DNA from 3 places in the Paenibacillus sp. JDR-2 genome. Region 1 is predicted to be linked to each of the others. Evidence: riboswitches for the same ligand, from Rfam matches in the RefSeq annotation. Region 1 holds a riboswitch; each other region holds the start of a gene.
What was found. A riboswitch is a leader RNA that binds a small molecule or an ion and turns the genes downstream of it on or off. The one in region 1 is predicted to bind thiamine pyrophosphate.
Positions count from the first base shown of each region.

Region 2: it holds a riboswitch for thiamine pyrophosphate, as region 1 does, so the genes downstream of both, PJDR2_RS17695 (ABC transporter substrate-binding protein) here and tenA (thiaminase II) in region 1, are expected to answer to the same signal.
Region 3: it holds a riboswitch for thiamine pyrophosphate, as region 1 does, so the genes downstream of both, thiC (phosphomethylpyrimidine synthase ThiC) here and tenA (thiaminase II) in region 1, are expected to answer to the same signal.

Region 1 is NC_012914.1:6,199,415-6,202,673, reverse strand. It holds gene PJDR2_RS27170 (ABC transporter ATP-binding protein) at 1-553, opposite strand, end outside; gene PJDR2_RS27165 (TetR/AcrR family transcriptional regulator) at 710-1,312, shown strand; gene PJDR2_RS32610 (DUF3934 domain-containing protein) at 1,385-1,555, shown strand; TPP riboswitch at 1,603-1,712, shown strand; gene tenA (thiaminase II) at 1,805-2,497, shown strand; gene PJDR2_RS27155 (ABC transporter ATP-binding protein) at 2,494-3,259, shown strand, end outside.
Region 2 is NC_012914.1:3,981,585-3,984,843, forward strand. It holds gene PJDR2_RS17685 (ABC transporter permease) at 1-514, opposite strand, end outside; gene PJDR2_RS17690 (thiamine-binding protein) at 504-806, opposite strand; gene PJDR2_RS17695 (ABC transporter substrate-binding protein) at 841-1,875, opposite strand; TPP riboswitch at 2,025-2,137, opposite strand; gene PJDR2_RS17700 (glycosyltransferase) at 2,501-3,259, shown strand, end outside.
Region 3 is NC_012914.1:848,755-852,013, reverse strand. It holds gene PJDR2_RS03800 (hypothetical protein) at 1-404, opposite strand, end outside; gene PJDR2_RS03795 (hypothetical protein) at 419-883, opposite strand; TPP riboswitch at 1,032-1,135, shown strand; gene thiC (phosphomethylpyrimidine synthase ThiC) at 1,438-3,201, shown strand.

The DNA of each region.
Region 1 (3,259 bases):
GGGAGGACATGAGGAAGGTGGTGCCGCGGGCTTTCTCCTCAAGCACAAGCTCGATGAACAACTGCTGCATTAGCGGATCCAAGCCGGAAGTCGGCTCATCCAGAATGATCAGCTCCGGTCTATGCATAAAAGCCGCAACGATGCCGACCTTTTGCTTCATCCCTTTGGACATTTTGCGGATCGGGGTGGAGACGTCGAACTGAAGCCGTTCGATCAGCTCCTTGCGCCGCGCCGCGCTGTCCACCCGTTGCATGCGGGCCAGAAACGCTAGAAACTCCTTGCCCGTCATTCCTTCGATAAAAGCGATCTCCCCCGGCAAATAGCCGACCAGCCTCTGTACGGTCCCTTGCTGCTTCCATGTATCCAGTCCTTTAATCGACGCGCTACCGCGGTCGGGCTTCATGAAGCCCATAATATGGCGGATCGTTGTGGATTTCCCGGCGCCGTTAGGACCAAGAAAGCCAAATACCTCTCCTTGCTTCACGGTAAAGGACACATCGGTAATCCCTTTGCCGCCCGGAAAAAGCTTCGTTAAACCGTCTACGACCAGCATGCTGACCGCACCTTCTTTCGAAAAGTTATGAAATATTAATATCTCTATATTTCATCATTATGATAGGCTCGGCTAAAAGAGAAGTCAATGGGGTTATGAAATATTTATGTGCTATAATTTCATTAGTTCATACTTATTGGAGAGCCGGAGGGTAACATGAACGGATTTGAAAAAAGAGCCGAGCAGCTTAAAGCAAAGATCAGGGACGCGGTCCTCGCGATGCTTCAGGGCTGTGAGCCTAAATATATCCGCATTGCCGACATCGCTGCCGAAGCAGGGGTGTCGCAGGTGACGATCTATAACTATTTTGGCAGCAAAGAGATTCTCATTCGGGAAGCCTTCAAGCATTACGTTACGGAGCATGTTGACGATTTCGAAATGTTCATGAGCCGCGGTCCAACGTTTCAGCAGTTCGTGGAATACGTGGTTAAGGCCGATACAGAAGCATTCCGCCGCTTCACTCCGGAATTCATTCAGCAGATGATGAGCGGCGATCCGGCGTTTGCGGATTATATCGACGAGGTGACGCAGCGGAGAGCTATGCCGCTTATGCATGCTTTTATCGAGGAGTGCAAGCAGCGGGGGCAAATCTCGGACAAGGTATCGACGCAGATGATCCTGACTTACGTGAACATGTTTGTCGCGCAATCCCAAAAGCTGCTGGAAGAGGCGCAGCAAAGCGGGAAAGGCGAGCAATTCTTCGAGGAATTTCTCCACTTGTTCTTTTACGGCGTTTGCGGGATTGAGCCGGAGGCTTAAGCTTAAACATTGCTATTACCGCCCTGCTATTGGTACAATACACCGTATTAGAGGACAAGGGAGCTGTACAGATTGGTTAAAGCAAAAAAGAGCGGCATCGGACAAGGAACCGGCAAGAAGGGCTGGAGCCGTTGGGATAAGGCCGAAAAGAAGAAGAGCGCGAAGCGTGTATTCAGCAAAGGGCCTAAGGCTGGCGCGGAGAAGAAGGAAACGGCTGAAGGCAAGGGCGGAGCCGGCGAATAATAGGTTATTGCCTAATATTCACAGATCCGTTATAGTGAGTGTAATTGCATAATGCGTGCGGGTGCTGGATAAAGTCCGGCTGAGATAGGCAACTTGTTTGCCTGACCGTTAATCTGAACCAGGTAATGCTGGCGTAGAGAACCGATCGAATTACAGCCATTCGTATATTCGCGGATGGTTTTTTCTGTTGTTCTAGCGCCCCCTCGTTAGTTACCTATGGTTACTAAAGCAAAGGAGTGGCAGAAAGCAATGCAAACGAAAACGATAAAAACCGGGGAATTCACCGGGAGATTGTACGAGAGCTCGAAGGGGATCTGGGAACAGAGTCACCGTCATCCTTTTCTCGAGGAGCTGAAGGCAGGGACACTGGATCCCGCGAAGTTTATCTTTTACCTCAAGCAAGACTACGTCTACTTAATCGATTATGCCAAAATGTTCGCTTACGGCAGCATTAAGGCTAACGACCTCCATACGATGGGGAAATTCTCCGAGCTATGCCATTCCGTTCTGAACGTGGAAATGGGACTGCACCGGCAATACGCCGAGCGATTCGGCGTGACAACGGAAGAGCTGGAGAGAACGGAACCATCACCTACCACAATCGCTTATACCAAATATCTGCTTGACGTTGCCGCGCATGGCTCAATCGCCGAGGTTGCGGCGGCTGTACTTCCTTGCATGTGGAGCTACCGGGAGATTGGCGTCCTGTTCGCTGAAGCGCCCGGCGCGCTTGATCATCCTCTCTACCGGGACTGGATTTTGATGTACAGCTCCGAGGAGTTTGGCGAGCTGACCAACTGGTGCATCGGCATCATGGATGAACTGGCGGAAGCTTTGCCGGAGCCGGAGCTGGCGAAGCTCGAGCAGCATTTCATCATGGCTTCCAAGCTTGAATATATGTTCTGGGATATGGCCTACCGAGAGGAAGAGTGGCCGGTGTGAACAAGCAGCAGATTACCGTAAAGAGGGCTCGGGAAGAGGGCTTAACGGTTTCGGCGGGCTTGACTGTTAAAGGGCTGACATACCGGTTTGAAGGCGAGGAGCCGCTCTTCGACGGACTTGATCTGGAAGTGCCCAAGGGGCAATTCGTCAGTATCGTAGCTGCAAGCGGCATGGGCAAAACAACCCTGTTCCGTCTGCTCGCCGGTCTTCTCCAGCCCGAATCCGGAACGATTGCGGCAGCGGGTGCCGTTCCCGGTCAGCGAAGCACCATCGGCTATATGCCGCAGCGAGACTGCCTGATGCCTTGGCGCACGGTGCAGGATAACGCAGCTGTCGGCCTCGAGCTTGCCGGCATGCCTAAGCGCGAAGCAAGGCGTAGGGTGCTCGAGATGCTGCCTGAGCTTGGGCTGGCGGGTACGGAATCGAAATATCCGCATGAGCTGTCGGGCGGTATGCGTCAGCGGGTGTCGTTCCTCCGCTCCTTGCTTGCCGGCGGAGAGCTGATGCTCCTTGATGAACCGTTCAGCGCACTGGATGCGATGACGCGGATCAGCATGCAGCAATGGCTGCTGCAGGTGTGGGAGAAGCATCGGAAGACGATCCTGTTCATCACGCATGATATCGACGAGGCTTTGTTGCTCTCGGATCAGGTGCTTGTTGCGGCGTCGAGACCAATTACGCAACTTGAGCCGCTTGCGGTTGACTTGCCGCGTCCGCGAACCTATGAGACAACGCTTGATGAACGTTTTGCCAATTTGAAGC
Region 2 (3,259 bases), 2.2 Mb from region 1:
GCAACTCGAGCCGCGTAAACAGCTGCCAATCCCCCGCTCCAATCATCCGCATATAATTGCGAAGGGTTGGATCAGTATCCTTGAAGCCATTCAACATGGCAACGGATACGGGGAAGAAACAAACGATCCAGACTAAAATAAGCTTGGGCAGAACACCGTAACCCAGCCAAATCGTAAGAATCGGGCCAATCGCGATGACCGGCACGTTCTGTGTTACGACAAGCAGCGGATAGACCGCCCTCCGGACAAATGGAATAAGATGCAGAATAGCAGCAATTATGATTCCGGCTGCTGCTCCTCCGCCAAATCCGATGAGCGCCAGCTCCACCGTTGCCCAGGCATTGTCCATTAGGCGATGCCAGACGTCAAACATCTCTTTTACGATAGAAGTCGGCGAAGGCAGCTGCCACTCGGGTACAACGCCGCTATCAACCGACAGCTGCCAACTGGCAAGGATAAAGATAACGAGAAGCAGAGAAGGCCAGACTGCGTGATACCAGCCTTTATTGCCCATCCGGATACTTCTCCAACAGCCGGCCCATGGAAGCCCCGTTAGCCGGATTGAAATAAATTTTCACCTGCGAGATAACGGACGGACAGCCCATCTCGGTCATAGCTTCATTCATGGTTTGCACGATTTCGAACAATTGCGGGAGTTCGCCCTCCATCGTTGTCTCCAGAGGCGCTACCCGGTAAGGGACACCCGATGCCTTAATAATCTCGATTGCGCGGTCCACAAACGGAATAACGCTTTCCCCGTTTGGCGTTGTTGGCAGAATTTGAATACTTACAAGCGCGTTGGCCATCATCGTCAGCTCCTCTTAATCCTATTGTTTTATCCTAAGCTTTCGGCAGGAAGTCGTTCGTGAACGCTTTATCCGCCTCCAGCTCCTTCTCCAGCAGCTTGTGCTCGAACATCCAGTGGGAATAGTTCACCCATACGTCCTTCTTCTGCACGCCCCATTGCGAAGCGTCATCCGTATATTTCGGGCTAAGCCACTTCTGGCTCGCGCGCACCAAGTCGGCGTTCAGATCCGGCTCTGCTTTGATCAGCACTTCCGCCGCATCCTCCGGATGGTCAATCGCAAATTGATAGCCCTTAGCGGCACCCGCAACAAACGCTTTAACAATCTCCGGTTTCTCGGCGATCATTTTCTCGCTAGTTTCCAGAAGCGGCGTGTAGTAATCCAGCTTGTCGCTGTAATCGGTCAAGTAAACCATATTCAGCTTCTCGCCGCGCAGCTCAGCCTCCACGCCGGTCCAGGCATAGTAGATCCAGGCAAAATCAATGTCTCGCTTCACCGCCGTAAAGAAATCCGTGTCGCCGATGCTGAGCATCTTCACTTTGGATACATCCGCGTTCTCTTCCTGCATCAGAGAGCCGATTACCGCTTCTTCTACCGGCGCGCCCCAGCCGCCGTAGGTTTTGCCCTCAAACTTTTTCGGAGAGTCGATTCCTTTGGATGCCGGCGAAGCAAAGCCCGAAGTATTATGCTGAATCACGGCAGCAACGGATACAAGCGGCACGCCGGCGATACGCGCCATAGTGAGCGACTCTTGGTAGCCGACGCCAAACTCCGCTCCGCCGGAGGCTACCATTTTATCCGCGCCGTCCTGGCCGGGCTGAATAATCTCAACATCAAGGCCTTGCTCCTTGAAATAACCTTTATCCCGTGCCACGTACAATCCGGTATGATTCGTGTTAGGCGTCCAATCCAGAACGACCTTTACTTTGGTCAACGGCTTGTCCGCTCCGTTACCGGCTGACACATTCTCCGTATTCTTGTTGTTGTTCGAGCCGCATGCGGCCAGCAGCACAACTACCGCCAGCATGGCTGCAGAAATACCGAACCTTCTCTTTGCACCTGTTCCCATCTTTCTGTCTCTCCCTCTCTCTTCTTGACTATGACGTTCGCTATTATGGCCGGACTACCATCTGAAAATAAAAAAAGCCCTCCGAGATCCGGAGAGCCATACATTTCGTCAGCTTTATTAAAGGTCTGCACGCTTCCTTACAATAGAAGGCATACCTTAATAACAATTCCTACGCTGGCATTATCCAGATCAGGTATAAGGGTCGGAATTTTCTTCGGAATTCCCTCTCAGCTAGCCTCAACCAGCTCCCCGGTGCTATTCACTTACGTCAGTAAACTTTATTATACCCTTTCTGCCCAAAAAAGCCAGCTTCGTTTTAAATAAGTCATCTATCTAAAGTTAGACATACGCCGATTTTTGCGCTTGGTGGGTTGTTGTCCTTATAGCCGTGTGACCGGCATGAATAGTATGTAGTCGAGTGCATATCCGCTAATATCGAGAGGATTGAACCGGGGTGAAAAGACGACACAAGAGAGGCAAGAAGCCAAAACGGCCGAACGCATCGAAGTCTAGAAGACGCAAATCAGGAGGCCGTACCCGATCATACGGAAGACGAACCGCTAAGCGGCAATCCAAGCGAAAACAACGCCGGCTCTCCAATAAGCGCAGCTCCGGGCGGTCTGCCGTGGAGCTGGCAAAGCTTCAATCCGACGCCTCAACCCGGGAACCAGGCGTAAATATTATCGGCTTTGTTCATGCCGAGATGGGGATCGGGGAATCCTCGAGGCTAGCGGCAAAAGCGATTGATACGGCGGCCATACCGTTTGGACTCCTTAATTTCCCGCTTGCCGTAGCCTCGAGAATGTCGGATTACAGCTGGTCGCATAAGTTGCTGGATAAAGCCCGGTACAACACCAATATCTTTCATATGAATGCCGACTTTATGCGTCCTGCCCGCGAGCATTTCGGTAACGAATTGTTTAACAGCCGTTACAACATCGGGTATTGGCATTGGGAGCTGCCGGAGTTTCCGGAAGAGCATGTGGAAGGCTTCAGCCATGTCAATGAGGTATGGGTGTGCAGCAAATTTGTAGCCGAGTCCGTCTCCAAACGGGCATCCGTTCCCGTTATTACTATTCCGCACTGTATCCAAGTACAAGTCGCGCCGAATATTAACCGCTCATCCTTTGGGCTGCCGGACAACCGGTTTTTGTTTCTAATGATGTACGACGTTCAGAGCTCTACCTTGCGCAAAAATCCCCGGGCGGTAATTGAAGCCTTCAAGCTGGCCTTCGACAAAAACGATCAGCGCGTTGGACTTGTCCTTAAAGTAAATAATGCGGACTTCCGCCCGAATGAGCTTGCCGAGCTGAAGAAGCTGATTGCCGAACGGAGCAATATGCATTTAATTGATAAAGTGTTGTCCCGACACGAAGTGAACGCC
Region 3 (3,259 bases), 1.8 Mb from region 1:
AGCGGGTTATCTTTGTTGTACGACCAATAGGTCACGATTGCATTTTTCTTTTTCAATAAAGTTGGGTACAAATCTTTTAACTGTATTGGAGTAGGAGTACCATCTGATTTTTCTACACGGACTCTCTCCTTTTCAGAGCGGAACACATATACGAGCAAAAACTCACGATGGGCCATATCTGCAGCCGGCAAAGCTAATTCCAAAGGTACGGGTTCTTTTCCGTTGATTGCAATGGTAGGACTAGCTGCAAGCAGGTTCGCCTCATCGACCGTTAACTCACGAACTTCAAGGCCTTGCTTCTGAAGAGCTTTGCTCACGTCATCGGCAGTCAAGGCTCCTTTGCCTGCACAAGCAGACAGCAGCAGGACAAACGTAACCAGCAAGATTCCCGTTAATTGTTTCATTTCATACTCCCTATCTATATCCATCTGAAAAAGAAACCGTAGTCGACTTTTACGTTATTCCTCTTCGCCCAGTCGGCGATATCCGCGAAGCCTTTATCCTCTTCGTCCACATACCTGAAGCACATGCGGACAGGAACAATTCTCGCGCCATGAGGCTTAATCCCGATAATCGGGTGAACCGAGTCCCGCCTGATCATGATGACCTCAATCTGCTCCGCGGTGATTGTGCTTCCGCTCAGCAAAAGCGTATCCTCCTGCAAACAGAGATCAATCGGCTTCTGTACCGCCCGGTACAGAGACCAGAGCAATGCGGCAGCGCAGAAGCAGAACACCACGATACCCCATACGTACAGGATCGTATCATCGTCTTTTCCCCGCAGCGTACTAACAAGAAAGAGTGAACACAGCACCGTCATCGCAAAAATGTTTTTAACGCCCGAAGGGTTCCTAACCGCATGCTTGAATGGCTGTTTGTCCAATTCATCCAACCTCCCCTGATCAAGTACGAGATTGTATATTACTATTCAATAAACCCCCAAATCATCCTGCCTATCAGCCATAAAATGAAAGATTCCTCTTGAACGGCTGCTTGACAGACCCTTTTTTCGAGTGTACTCTTTTGACTAGGAATTCCACTAGGGGCGCCCGCAAGGGCTGAGATAAGGCGTAGCCTTGGTCCCTTTGAACCTGATCTGGGTTATGCCAGCGTAGGAAAGTGGTCTTGTGCGCGTCAGCCATATGCGATAGAAACGGGTGCGATTGTCATTCGTCCGTTTCGATTTGCACGGATTTCGACACCTCAAGCCGCTCCCGACGGGGCGGCTTTTTTTGTTGCCGGTGATCGTCCGGCCGCATCAAAAGCTGCCTTTAGGGAGCGACCGGGGGTTGCAAGCTGTGCCCTGCCGGGGCGAGCTCTGCCTATTTGTCCGTGTCTAACTGCTGAAGCTATCCCGCGTACAGTCTCATTTCCCTAAACAACGGCCTCCTAGCGGACATTCCGAACCTATCGAATGTTCTTAAGGAGGTTTTTTTGATGCCGATTTTATCAACGCCGCTACCGGGCAGCCGCAAAACGTATGTGAGAGGATCGAGGGAAGATATTCGGGTTCCCATGCGCGAAATCGTATTATCCGACAGTCGGGGAAAAGACGGACAGCCGCAGCCCAACGAGCCAGTGCGGGTGTATGACTCAAGCGGCCCGTACACGGACGAGTCCTACGAGGCCGATGTGCGTAAAGGACTCCCTGTCCTGCGCGGCGGGTGGATCAGCGACCGCGGCCACACGGAAGCTTACGACGGCCGGATCATTAAGCCGGAAGATAACGGATTTTCGGACGAGGAACGAGCAAAGAAGAATGGCGAGGAAATTTTCCCTTGCCTGAATCACCGGCCTCTTCACGCAAAACCGGGGAGAAACGTCACGCAGCTTCACTACGCCCGCAAAGGCATCGTGACTCCGGAAATGGAGTTTATTGCGATTCGCGAAGGGGTTGATCCGGAGCTGGTCCGTTCGGAAGTGGCCCGCGGGCGCGCGGTTATACCGGCCAATATCAACCATCCCGAACTCGAGCCGATGATCATCGGGAGCCGTTTCCATGTGAAGATTAACGCCAACATCGGCAATTCGGCCGTTGCGTCCTCCATTGAAGAGGAAGTCGAGAAAATGACGTGGGCAACCCGCTGGGGAGCGGATACGATTATGGACTTGTCCACGGGAAAAAACATCCATACGACACGCGAATGGATTATTCGCAACTCTTCCGTTCCCGTTGGCACGGTGCCGATTTACCAGGCGCTTGAAAAAGTGAACGGAAAAGCGGAAGACCTGAACTGGGAAGTGTTCCGCGATACGTTAATCGAACAAGCTGAACAAGGCGTCGATTATTTCACTATTCATGCCGGCGTGCTGCTGCGTTACATCCCGCTTACGGCCAAACGCGTTACCGGCATCGTTTCCCGGGGCGGCTCCATCATGGCTGCCTGGTGTCTCGCCCACCACAAGGAAAACTTCCTCTACGCCCACTTTGAAGAAATATGCGGGATTATGAAAGCCTACGACGTGTCGTTTTCGCTTGGAGACGGCCTTCGTCCAGGCTCCATTGCGGATGCTAACGACGAAGCTCAATTCGCGGAACTGAGAACGCTTGGAGAATTGACGGAAATCGCTTGGAAGCATGATGTTCAGGTGATGATCGAAGGCCCGGGCCACGTTCCCATGCATTTGATCAAAGAAAACGTCGACCTCCAAATGGAGATCTGCAAGGAAGCGCCGTTTTATACCCTGGGGCCGCTCACGACGGACATCGCACCTGGCTACGACCATATCACATCGGCGATAGGAGCAGCGATGATCGGTTGGTTCGGAACGGCGATGTTATGCTACGTAACGCCTAAAGAACATCTGGGCCTCCCCAATAAAGAAGACGTTAAAGACGGTGTCATCGCCTACAAAATAGCAGCGCATGCCGCAGACCTTGCCAAAGGACATCCAATGGCGAAACTCCGGGACGACGCCCTGTCGAAGGCAAGGTTCGAATTCCGATGGCGCGACCAGTTCCATTTGTCCCTTGATCCCGAACGGGCGATCGCCTACCATGACGAGACGCTGCCCGCCGAGGCGGCGAAAACAGCGCACTTCTGCTCGATGTGCGGACCAAAGTTCTGCAGCATGCGGATTACGCAAGACATCCGGGAATATGCGGAAGCACGCGGACTGAATAACGAAGCGGCTTTGGAAGCCGGAATGAAGGAGCAGGCGGATTCGTTCAAAATGTCCGGGAGCAAGCTATACGGCTGAAATAAAACGGTGCGTTTCCAGAGTGATTCGAAGGCGATTCGGCAACAGTAGTAGAGCT